Regions from separate parts of the Streptomyces sp. NPDC007346 genome, predicted to be linked through region 1. Evidence: riboswitches for the same ligand, from Rfam matches in the RefSeq annotation. Region 1 holds a riboswitch; each other region holds the start of a gene.
The links. A riboswitch is a leader RNA that binds a small molecule or an ion and turns the genes downstream of it on or off. The one in region 1 is predicted to bind cyclic di-AMP.

Region 1 (2,967 bases):
ACCAGCGTGTACTGGGCGTGGTTGGTGTCCTGGTACTCGTCGACCAGGACGTGGCGGAAGCGGCGGCGGTAGTGCTCGGCGACGTCCGGGAAGGCCTGGAGGAGGTGGACCGTCGTCATGATGATGTCGTCGAAGTCCAGGGCGTTGGCCTCGCGCAGGCGGGCCTGGTAGAGCGCGTACGCCTGGGCCAGCGTCTTCTCGAAACCATCCGCAGCCTGCCCGGCGAAGGTCTCCTCGTCGATGAGCTCGTTCTTGAGGTTGGAGACCTTGGCGGTGAAGGACTTCGGCGGGTAGCGCTTGGGGTCCAGGTCGAGATCGCGGCAGACCAGGGCCATCAGCCGCTTGGAGTCGGCGGCGTCGTAGATCGAGAACGACGAGGTGAAGCCGAGCTTCTTCGACTCGCGGCGCAGGATGCGGACGCACGCGCTGTGGAAGGTCATGACCCACATGGCGTTGGCGCGCGGGCCCACCAGCTGCTCGACGCGCTCCTTCATCTCACCGGCGGCCTTGTTGGTGAAGGTGATCGCGAGGATCTGCCCCGGGTGCACCCCGCGCTCGGCCAGCAGGTGGGCGATGCGGTGGGTGAGCACCCGGGTCTTGCCGGAGCCGGCCCCGGCGACGATGAGCAGCGGGGAGCCCGCGTGCACGACGGCGGCGCGCTGCTCGGTGTTGAGCCCGTCGAGCAGCGCCGCGGCGTCGAGGACCGGGCGCGGGTGGCCGTCCCGGTAATACCCGTCCCGGGGCGGCGGGGGCGCGTCGAAGACGCCCTCGAAGAGTCCCTCCGGCACCGCTTCGGGTGCGTGGTCCTCGGGGGGCGGCGGCGGGCCGTCCTCCGCGGGCTGGAGGCCGGTCAGGAAACTGTCGTCAAAGAGGCTGCTCATCGCCATCCGAGTCTAGGCTGCCGCACCGACAACCTTCCGCCGAAGGCCGCGGACGGCCGGGCACACCGGTACGCACGGAGAGCGGACGTCGACGTTCCGTGAAGGAACGCCCGGTCGGAGGGGGTGCGGGGCCCCGGATCCGAGAAGGTCACGAAAATGTATCGGGCATATCGCTCACCCTCCTTCCCAGCGGTGCCGCGGGTTGGCTAGCGTGCTCGGTCAGGTGATCCGTATCTCCCTGAGGCGAACCGCGTCTCACGGTCACCTCTGCCGAATCCGTGCTGCCCACCCAGCGGTCCGGAACCGGGGACCCACACGCAGAACCGGGGTGAATCGGTCCGTACCCTCGTATCCGGACCGTAGGACAGCCTTCCGTTCCGTCCGAACCCGACAGCTAACCCGGTAGGCGGTCCACGGAAGGAGATGCCGGTCTTGGCATCGCATCGCAAGCCGCGCACGAAGGTGCGCACCACCCCCGCCGTCGGGTTCACGACGGCCGCGCTGGCCTCGGTGACGCTGCTCTCCACGCAGAGCGCGACAGCGGCCCCCGCGGAGCCGAAGCCGGCCATCGAGGACGTGCAGAAGAAGGTCGACGAGCTCTACCGGCAGGCGGGCAGCGCGACCCAGCAGTACAACCGCGCCAAGGCCGCCTCCACGGCCCAGCGCACCAAGGTCGACACGCTGCTCTCCGACGTGGCGAAGCGGACCGAGAGGATCAACGAGGCGCGCCGGGAGCTGGGGGCCTTCGCGGCCGCGCAGTACCGCACCGGCGGCATCACCCCCACCGCGACCTTCTTCCTGGCGGACGACCCGCAGGGGTACTTCGACCAGAGCCGGCTGATGAGCCGGGCGACGGAGCGGCAGCAGAAGGCCGTCGACGACTTCCGTACGCAGCAGGCCGCGGCGTCGAAGAAGCGCGCGGAGGCCGTGAAGAGCCTGGAGGCGCTCACCAGGACCCAGGCCACGCTCCGCTCCAGCAAGCAGGACGTGCAGACCAAGCTCACCGAGGCCCGGTCCCTGCTGTCGAGGCTGACCGCCGAGGAGAAGGCGCGGCTGGCGGAGCTGGAGCGCAAGAAGGAGGCCGAGGCCAAGGAGAAGGCGGAGAAGCTGGCCCGCCGCCAGGCCGCCGAGAAGAAGGAGCGCGAGGAGGCCGAGCAGGCCGAACAGAAGGCGCGGGAGGAGGCCGCGAAGGAGTCCGGCTCCGGTTCCGGCAGCGGTACGGGTACGGGGACGAGCCCGGGGGCCGGTACGGGCACGGGCACGGGGACCGGTGCCGACAGCGGCTACGCCACCAAGGCCGAGAAGGTGCTGGCCTTCGCCCGCGCCCAGATCGGCAAGCCGTACGTGTGGGGGGCCTCGGGCCCGGCCTCGTACGACTGCTCGGGGCTGACCCAGGCGGCCTGGCGGGAGGCGGGCGTGACCCTGCCCCGGACCACCTGGGACCAGGTGAAGGTCGGCACCCGGGTCGCCACGTCCGACCTCCAGCCCGGGGACCTCGTCTTCTTCTACGACGACATCAGCCACGTCGGCATCTACAAGGGCGACGGGATGATGATCCACGCCCCGAAGCCGGGGACGAACGTCCGCGAGGAGTCGATCTACTACATGCCGATCTACGGCAGTGTGCGCCCGGCGTAGGACGGACGGCGCACAGCCCCGCGGGGGCTGTGCGCCCGGGGCCGCTCAGCTCCAGAGCGTGGCGATGAAGATGTTGGCGACCGTCAGCCCGCCGACCGCCGCGAACGCGCCCTTCTCCACCTTCTCCTCGTCCCGCTTGACGTAGACCAGGGCGAGGATGACGACGAGGAGCAGCAGCTTCACGCCGATCTTGACGTTGTTCACGGCCTGGTCGTCGGCCTGGTTGAGCCCGACCAGGGCGACGCCGGTGACCAGCATGGTCAGCGCGCCGTGCAGCATGGCCGGGACGAAGCGTGCGGTGCCCGCGCCGATGGCCTTCATCTGCGTCAGGAAGCCGCCCAGCAGGGAGGCGATGCCGATGATGTGCAGGGCGACGAAGACGCCGATGAGTGCGTTCATGGTTCCGGAGCCTAGCCATGGCCGGAGCAGCACCATTCAGTGAGGTAAG
Region 2 (2,967 bases), on a different contig from region 1:
CGCAGAGAAGTCATGTGCGTGTTCAACGGCGGTGGTGGAGCTGGGTATTCCACGTCCTGCCGCGGACCCGGGCAGACCGGCAGCCCTGACGTCGGGGGGTGAGCGTCAGGGCTGCCGGGGTTTCGGGGGCACGACCGCGCGCGGTTACCGTCTCGCGCGACGGCGGCGCGGCAACGCACGGACTCGGCAGTGCGGCAACGTACGCGCTCAGCGGTGCGGCAACGCACGCACTCTGCCGTGCGGCAACGCACACGCTCAGCCGTGCGGTCCCCGCGCCCGCGAACGAACGGGCGGGCGCGGGAGTGGGGACCTCAGACGGAGAGGCCCTTGCTGTTCAGCCAGGCGATCGGGTCCATGGCCGAGCCACCGGCGGTGCGGACCTCCAGGTGGAGGTGGACACCGGTCACGTTGCCGGTGGCGCCCATGCGGCCGATGGTGTCGCCGGTGCTGACCTGCTGGCCGACCGAGACGTCGATCGAGGACTGGTGGGCGTACCAGATCTCCGTGCCGTCCTCCAGCTGGAGGACCGTGCGGTAGCCGTACGACTGGGCCCAGCCGGCCGCCGTGATCGTGCCGCTGTGCACGGCCTTGAGCGGCGAACCGGCCGCCCCGGCGAAGTCCGTGCCGGTGTGCTGGCCGGAGGACCACAGCGCGCCGGACTGACCGTAGGTCGAGGTGATCGTGTACGAGGAGGCGGGCAGGGTGTAGCTGGCGCGGAGCTTGGCGAGGCGCTCTTCCTCGGCCTTCTTCTTCGCCGCTTCCTCGGCCGCCTTCTTCTCGGCGGCGATCTTGGCCTTGGCCTCGGCCTCCGCCGCGTCCTGCTGCTTCTTCGCCTCGGCGGCGGCCTTCTCGGCCGCGGCCTTCTCCTCGGCGGCCTTGGCCTCGGCGTCGGCGCTGGCCTGCTGCTGCTCGGCCTGCTGGAGGATGCGGGCGCGCAGGGCCTCGCCCGCATCGGTGGTGCCCTGCTCGGCCTCGGCGGTCGTGATGCCCGCGGAGGTCAGCGGTGCGGCGGCGACCGGCGCGGCCTCGGCGGTGTCGTCGCCGGACATGAACACGCCGACGCCGGGAAGGGACTTGGCGTCGGGGAGGTTGTCCGCGATGGAATCGGGAAGAGAGATGGAGACCGGCGGCTTGCTCTGGGCGGTGGCCATGCCACCCGCGCCGACGGCCGCTATGACGCCGACCCCGAGGACGGTGGAGCTACGGGCGAGGCCTCGCTGCTTGGCCACGCGGTGCTTGCCGCGCACGGGACGGATGGACTCCGCGGTGGGGTTCCACTCCTCCCAGGTGCGCTCCTCGTCACCGAAGGTATCGGCACTGAAGGGTGACGGGGCCTCAGGGGCAGGCTTGTTGGACGCCACGTGGGCGCACTCCTTTCCTTCCTTCTCGCCTACCGGGTTAGCTGACGGGTTCGGAGCAGGAAGGTCTCCTACGGGCCCCTCCGTCTCTCACGAGACACAGGCGTCCGATTCACCCCATGTAGGTGGTTCCCCGGTTCCCTTGCGGGATTCGGCGCTCGCGCACGGCGCCGTCTCTGACGACGGCTGTGACGACCGCGCTGCGTTATCGAACGTTAATAGACAGACGGGCCCGATTCCAAGCTGTTCCTGTTGATCATTAACGGCTACAGCAGGGACTTACCACCCACAAGCGGTCTGAATCGGGCGTCCTGACGGCCACTCGGCCACACCTCTTTTTCTGACGGTGTGTCAAATGTTATGCGGAGCGGCGCCCTTCAACTACGCACCGTGTCATCGCCCCGGCCGACGATCTTCACCGTCGTCCGTCGCGGCGGCTGTCCCTCCGCCGGCCGGCTGACCGCGAGCAGCGCCATGTCGTCCGTCGACCGCCCCCCGGTGTGCAGCCGTACGTCGTCGGTGAGCGCCGAGAGCAGCTCCTGGGGGCCGGGGAAGATCCGGCCGCGCAGCCGGGCCGCCGGGTCGTAGAAGGCCCCGTTCGCGTCCCGCGCCTCGGAGAGGCCGTCCGTGAAGGCGAGCAGCGTCGAACCGGCGGGCAGCTCCCACTCGTCGGCCCGGTCGGGCCACACGCCGAGGTCCATCCCCAGCGGCAGCGCGGGCTCGGACGGCGCGAGGACCTCCAGGGCCCCGTCCGCGTGGAGCAGGATCGGCTCGGGGTGGCCGCGGTTGACCAGCCGCAGCGAGGCCGAACCGGTCGGGATCTCGGCCAGTACGGCGGTGATGAACCCCTCCATGGCGTCCAGCCCGTACCGCCGGGTCCCCTCCCGCGCCAGCGCCCGCTCCAGCCGCTGCGCCACCCCCTCCAGGGACCGCTCCTGCTCGGCGGCCTCCCGGAACGCGCCGATGATCACCGCCACCGCCTCCACGGCGTCCAGCCCCTTGCCGCGCACGTCACCGACGACCAGGCGTACGCCGTACGGGGTGTCCGCCACCGCGAACAGGTCCCCGCCGACGAACTCGTCCGCCTGCGCCGCCTCGTACCGCGCGGCCACCTGGAGCCCGCCGATCCGCTCCGCCGGGGTCGGCAGCACGGCCCGCATGGCGGTCTCCGCGATGACCCGCGCCGAGGCCAGCTGCTCGTTGCTGCGGCGCACGACCCCGTTGATGACGAGGGCCAGGGCCGAGGCGGTGAGGACGGTGATCAGCTCGATGACCGGGACGACCTCGGTGGACGTCCCGTCGGAGAGCCGCATCGCGATGACGGAGAGGACCGCGGCCACGCCCGTACGGACCGTACTGGCCAGCGAGAAGAACGGCGCGGCGATCAGCGGCGCGGCCACGAACAGGGGCACGGCGGTGAAGTTGGGCGGGGCGAGCCAGTCGAAGAGGAGCCCGCCGAGGATCAGCAGCACCGGCAGCAGCCGGACGAACCGCCGGGTACCGACGCTCCGGGCCACCACCGGCTTCCCCCGCCCCGCGGAACCGGACGCCCCCCGCCCCGCGGAGCCGGACACTCCCCGCCCCATGGAGCCGGACACTCCCCGCCCCG
Region 3 (2,967 bases), on a different contig from region 1:
CGCCGCTCGTCGATGGGGCGGCGCTGGGCCTGCGGCGGCCAGGGCTGGTCCGGGTCGGCCGGCACGTCGTGGCCGAGGACCTGGGCGGCGCGCAGCGCGACGCGGGTGTGTCCCTCGGGCGACAGGTGGAGCCGGTCGGCGTCCCAGGCGCGCCGGTCCTGGACCGAGCGCAGCGACCACAGGTCGAGCACGGGGCAGTGGTAGCGGTCGGCGATGGCCCTCAGATGGACGTTGTACGTGGCGATCTTGCCGCGCATGTGGCGCAGCACCGGAACGCCCCGGGTGTCGAAGCCGGTGGTGACCATGACGGTGCCGACCGCCTCGGTCAGCTCCGCGACGGCCCGCTCGAAGCGTTCGGCCAGATCGTCGGGGTCGGTGCCGGGCCGGATGATGTCGTTGCCGCCCGCGCAGAAGCTGACCAGGTCGGGGGCCAGTTCCCTGGCGCGGGGGATCTGCTCCTCGACGATCTGGTCGAGGAGGCGTCCGCGTACGGCGAGATTGGCGTAACGGAAAGCGCCGTGCCGGGTCTCGTCCGGGCTCGTCGCCGCGTCGGGGGCCGGGAGTCGGTCGGCGAGCAGAACCGCGAACCGGTCCGCCCAGCCGACGAAGGTGCCGTCGGGGCCGGGATCTCCGACGCCCTCGGTGAAACTGTCCCCGATCGCCGCGTACGACCCGATGGTGTTCTGCTGCTGGGTTCTCGAATCGTCTGCCACAAGCACATATCCTGCACCGTTCAATGTGACCTACGCGACCGTAATACGGGGTTGACGGGTGGTGAGATAGACCACCCGGTCAGATTTGAGTAAAGCCGGAATAAGTGGAGGGGCGGTGCGCAGCCGCGCACCCCCCCGCGGTCACTTTGTGTCGCCCTCGGGTCAGAGGGAGACGCCGTGCTGGCGCAGGTAGGCGATCGGGTCGACGTCCGAGCCGTAGCTCGGGCCGGTGCGGACCTCGAAGTGGAGGTGCGGGCCGGTGGAGTTGCCGGTCGAGCCGGAGAGGCCGATCTGCTGGCCACCGGAGACGGTCTGGCCGGCGGAGACGCTCAGCGAGGACTGGTGGGCGTACTGGGAGTACATACCGTCGTCGTGCCGGATGACGACCTCGTTGCCGTACGAACCGCTCCAGCCGGCCGAGACCACGGTGCCCGGACCGATGGCGCGGACGGGCGTGCCGGAGGCGGCCCGGAAGTCCGAGCCGGTGTGGTAACCGCTGGACCAGCTGGAGCCGGAAGCGCGGTACTGGGTGGTGACGTTGGCGCTGTCCAGCGGGGCGGTCCAGCCGGAGCCGGTGGACCGGGACGAGCCGGTCTGCGCGGAGGTGCCCGAGCGCTCGGAGTCGTCGGCCGAGATGGTGTCGCCCTTCGGGGCTTCCTTCGGCGCGGCCTCGGGGGCCGGGGCCGCCTTCTTCGGCGCGGCCTTCTTCGGGGCGGCCTTCTTCGGGGCGGCCTTCTTCGGGGCGGCCTTGGGGGCCGGGGCGGCCTTCTTGGCCTCCGCAGGGGCGGCCGAGCCGGACGCCTTGGCCCCGAGGGTGAGCTTCATGCCCGGGAAGATCAGGCTGGGGTTCCCGCCGACGGTCGAGCGGTTGTCCTGGTACAGCTTCTGCCAGCCGCCCTTGACCTGCTGCTCGGCCGCGATCTTCGCGAGGTAGTCGCCCGAGACGACGGAGTACGTCTTCGGGGCGGCCTTCGCCTTGGCGGGTGCGGCCTGCGGGGCGGACTGGGCGGCGGTGGCCGAGGCGGCGGCGGGCTTGGCGGCGGGGGCCGCCTTCTCCGCGGCGTGCGCGCCGGTGGCGCCGATCAGCGGGAGCGCGAGTACGGCGCCGCCGGTGCCCGCGGCGAGGACGCCGCGGTGGATCGGGCCGGACTTGGGACGACGGTGCTTACCCTGTGCGGGCATGGGGAAGTTCCTCTCCGGCGCCTGCGAGGTGAGCTGTCGGGTTCGGGCTGGAGATGCCCGGCCGCCGGGTGGCGACTTCACCCCGAGCCGGTCCGGATCGCTCCGGGCCGGCGGCTTACCTGGTTCCCCCGCTCCTGCCACGCGTGAGTGGGTGGGTGCGAATTCCGGGCGGCGGCAGGATTAGGCGGTCCGTCCGGATTGACGTGACCGTAAGCGAGTCAGGACGAGCGGAACAAGCCGTCGGTTGCACACCGGAATCATCGATTCAATATCGCTCCGGTTTTCCCGTCACACTCCGTGGATTACGGATCTTGGCTTTCCTTACGGATACCGGGAAAGCGTCCGGGCGCCGCCGCCACGGTCCGTCACGGATATGATCCCGCTCACCTACGGAATCCCATCTCCCCCATTAGCAGGGCATGTTCCACGAAATACACCAATACGGACACACCCTGGGCGCGAGCCCTGACAACCTGTCAGTGGACCGCCGTTTTCCCGGTGAATCGATGTCGTATCGTCACAGGAGCGCCCTCGCCGGAGAGCCGCGCCGACGCCAGAGATTCCAGGAGCCACCGTGACGCAGCAGGTGCCACAGGTCCCGCCGACCGAGACCGCACTGACCGGAGTCCGCAACTTCCGCGACGTGGGCGGGCTCCCCACCACGGACGGGCGGCGCACCGCCTTCGGCAGGCTCTACCGGAGCGGCCACCTGGCGCATGCCACCGCCGAGGACGCGCTCTTCCTGAGCGGGCTCGGGCTGCACACCGTCTTCGACTTCCGCAACTCCGCCGACCACAAGCTCGACGGGTACGACATCGAGCTGGCCGGTGTCCGCAATGTCAGCATTCCGCTCACCGACCCGGCCGACGGAGCCGAGTTCTGGCGGCTGGTGCGCGACGGGAACATCGAACAGCTGCGCTCGATCCTGGCGCACGGCAAGGCCGCCGAGCGCATGATCGACATGTACCGCTCCACCATCCTGGACCGCACCGGCGAGCACAGCCGCGTACTGCACGCGCTGGCGCAGGACAGCGTGCCCGCCCTGATGCACTGCGCGGCGGGCAAGGACCGG
Region 4 (2,967 bases), on a different contig from region 1:
CTCGTGAGCTTCAGGCTCCTCAGTTCCTGCTTGTCAGTCGCACGGAAGGCAAACCCCATGGGCTCCGCGAACGGCAGACACCGCCGCCCTCGTCAGGCACCCGCCATCGTCGTCGCCGCAGGCGTGACCGGATCGGCCATCGCCATTCCGCTCCTCGGCGCGGCAGGCGCACACGCGGCCGACGCCACCACCTGGGACCGGGTCGCGGAGTGCGAGAGCGGCGGCATGTGGAGCGCCGACCTCGGCAACGGCTACTACGGCGGGCTCCAGTTCTCGCAGGAGACCTGGTCGGCGTATGGCGGCACCGCCTACGCGGAGCGGGCCGACCTCGCCAGCCGTTCGCAGCAGATAGCCGTCGCCGAGAAGGTCCTGGGCGACAAGGGCCCGCAGGCGTGGCCGAGCTGCGCCGTCATCTCGGGCCTCGCGGTGGACGGCGGCCTGCCCGGCGTCGACCCCGGCACGACCCCCTCCGCCGACCCCACCCAGGACCCGACGACCGCCCCGGCGGACGAAGCGGATGAAACGGGTGAAGCGGAAGGTTCCGGCAAGGCGGGCTCGACCGACAAGGCGGGTAAGGGAAGCAACGCGGACAAGGGCGGCGAGGCCGGTAGGTCCGGCGAGGCCGGCACGGGTGGCAAGGGCGGCGGCGACACGCCCGACTCCTCGCCCCGGCCGTCCGCACCGCCCACCGCCGGAAAGACCGGCACTCCCGGCGCCCCTGACGCCTCGCAGCCCTCCACGACCGCCCCCGGCGCCTCGCAGGGCGCCGACCGCACCGGAGGCAAGCACCGGGGCGCTCCGGCGCCGGAGGAGGCCGGAGCGGTGGGCCAGGAGAACGGCCCCCGTGAGTCCGGCCGGCACGCCTCGCGGGGCGAGGGCGACGCGCGGGACGGCGGCGCGGTCGTCGACGGCGGCTACACCGTGCAGCCCGGGGACAGCCTCTGGGCGATTGCTGACGCACAGGAACTTCCCCAGGGCTGGACCGGCCTGTACGAGGCCAACAAGGACCTCCTGGGGCCCGACCCGGACCTGATCCTGCCCGGACAGAGCCTGGATCTGGGGCTGGAGCAGGCCGACCAGGAGGGTGCCGGGCAGGGCGCCGAGGAGCCTGCCGCCAACTGATCCAATTCGGGAAAACACCCCGAAATCGCGGGTAGTTCAGAGGCCTATGTCCACTTATGTGTAAGTGAGACATGGGTCTCTTTGCTGCAACTGGCGTGTCGCGTCCGCCTGGTCGGCGCAGATCCCCTCCGACCTGCAAAAACGATCCGTCAGGGTGAGCAAGTAAGCGCCAATTGGCCCAGTATGTCCGTCTTTGAATGTCGAGGTTGCCTGTGTTTACGGTCGGAACCGCTCGCACCGCGGGCCCCGTCGACCGTCACGCCGAATCCTGCCGTCGGTCGAAGGGAACAGACGCGTAAAGCGCCGTAGGCAGGAGCGGGGGACCCAGGTAGGCCGCCGGGTCCGCACGGCCCCTTCGAAGGACGGGGACGTACGGGACCGGCTTGGGGTGAAGTCGTGCGCAAGGCCGCGCGACCGGGCAACTCATCAGCCCGAACCCGACAGCTCACCTCGTAGGCGTCGGTGAGGAGATCCGTTCCATGCTGCTGAACAGCAAGGGCAAGCACCGCCGCCCCTCGAAGACCGTCCGTTTCGCCACCCTGGCGGGTATCACCGGTGCCGCCGTCGCCGTCCCGCTGATGGGCGCGACCAACGCTTCCGCCGCCTCCGTCGCCACCTGGGACGCCGTCGCCCAGTGCGAGTCCGGCGGCAACTGGTCCATCAACACCGGCAACGGCTACTACGGCGGGCTGCAGTTCTCGCAGTCGAGCTGGGCCGCCGCCGGCGGTACGCAGTACGCCTCCCGTGCCGACCTGGCCTCCAAGGACCAGCAGATCGCCACCGCCGAGAAGCTCCTCGCCATGCAGGGCCCGGGTGCCTGGGCCTGCGCCGGCGCGGGCGGCCTCACCAACGACGGTGTGGACCCGGGCGTGAACACCGGCTCCGGCCAGTCGCAGAGCAAGCCCCAGCAGGCGCAGCCCGAGCGCAAGGCCGAGCAGCCCACCACGCGCAGCGAGCAGCGCACCGCCCCGGCCGCCCCCAAGGCCGAGAGCTCCAAGAAGACCGTCACCACCCCGACCGGTGAGAAGGTCCAGAAGGGCGACGGCGAGTACAAGGTCAAGCCCGGCGACACCCTGAGCAAGATCGCTCAGAAGGAAGGCGTCAAGGGCGGCTGGAGCAAGCTCTTCAAGCTCAACGACGACATCGTCAAGGACGCGGACCTGATCTTCCCGGGTCAGCAGCTCCACCTGAAGTAACAGCCGTCCCTCCTTCCCGGAGGGCCTCTCCTCCCCGGAGGGAGGGGGTCCGGCGGCACCCTCCCTCGCACGGCTCCCCGGCCCGGCGCGCTCTCCCCCCGTGCGCGCCGGGCCGGGGTCTTTCGTTCACCTCTTGTCGGCAACGTGGCGCCATCACTTGTTACCGGCCAGTAGATTTCTAGAGATTCGTCCCGTGATGCGGGCTCTTGGGTCCTTTTTCGTCCCAGGAGACGGGCGGTCGGCCGACTGACGCGGCCGGGCCGGTTAGGCTCGTGTCGCAAGGCCACAGTGACCCTGCACCATCAGCGTCATATCCCAGAAGGAGATGCCTCGTGCCGTCCATCGACGTCGTCGTAGCCAGGGAAATCCTCGACTCCCGGGGTAACCCCACGGTCGAGGTCGAGGTTGGCCTCGACGACGGCAGCACGGGCCGTGCTGCCGTACCGTCCGGCGCCTCCACCGGCGCGTTCGAGGCCGTTGAGCTTCGCGACGGTGACCCCAACCGCTACCAGGGCAAGGGCGTCGAGAAGGCCGTCCTCGCCGTCATCGAGCAGATCGGCCCGGAGCTCGTCGGGTACGACGCCACCGAGCAGCGCCTCATCGACCAGGCGATGTTCGACCTGGACGCCACCGAGAACAAGGCCTCGCT

Region 2: another riboswitch for cyclic di-AMP. It lies ahead of AB0917_RS09420 (M23 family metallopeptidase); the one in region 1 lies ahead of AB0917_RS13470 (NlpC/P60 family protein).
Region 3: another riboswitch for cyclic di-AMP. It lies ahead of AB0917_RS22170 (LysM peptidoglycan-binding domain-containing M23 family metallopeptidase); the one in region 1 lies ahead of AB0917_RS13470 (NlpC/P60 family protein).
Region 4: another riboswitch for cyclic di-AMP. It lies ahead of AB0917_RS03795 (transglycosylase family protein); the one in region 1 lies ahead of AB0917_RS13470 (NlpC/P60 family protein).

What each region holds. Positions count from the first base shown of each region.
Region 1 covers NZ_JBEYKR010000040.1:29,133-32,099, reverse strand. The annotation lists gene pcrA (DNA helicase PcrA) at 1-881, opposite strand, end outside; cyclic di-AMP (ydaO/yuaA leader) riboswitch at 1,140-1,306, shown strand; gene AB0917_RS13470 (NlpC/P60 family protein) at 1,305-2,519, shown strand; gene AB0917_RS13465 (hypothetical protein) at 2,565-2,918, opposite strand.
Region 2 covers NZ_JBEYKR010000022.1:19,551-22,517, forward strand. The annotation lists gene AB0917_RS09415 (aldo/keto reductase) at 1-14, opposite strand, end outside; gene AB0917_RS09420 (M23 family metallopeptidase) at 312-1,361, opposite strand; cyclic di-AMP (ydaO/yuaA leader) riboswitch at 1,373-1,525, opposite strand; gene AB0917_RS09425 (PP2C family protein-serine/threonine phosphatase) at 1,736-2,944, opposite strand.
Region 3 covers NZ_JBEYKR010000088.1:26,366-29,332, reverse strand. The annotation lists gene AB0917_RS22175 (SGNH/GDSL hydrolase family protein) at 1-713, opposite strand, end outside; gene AB0917_RS22170 (LysM peptidoglycan-binding domain-containing M23 family metallopeptidase) at 876-1,895, opposite strand; cyclic di-AMP (ydaO/yuaA leader) riboswitch at 1,899-2,059, opposite strand; gene AB0917_RS22165 (tyrosine-protein phosphatase) at 2,470-2,967, shown strand, end outside.
Region 4 covers NZ_JBEYKR010000006.1:106,167-109,133, forward strand. The annotation lists gene AB0917_RS03790 (transglycosylase family protein) at 58-1,122, shown strand; cyclic di-AMP (ydaO/yuaA leader) riboswitch at 1,414-1,596, shown strand; gene AB0917_RS03795 (transglycosylase family protein) at 1,602-2,318, shown strand; gene eno (phosphopyruvate hydratase) at 2,651-2,967, shown strand, end outside.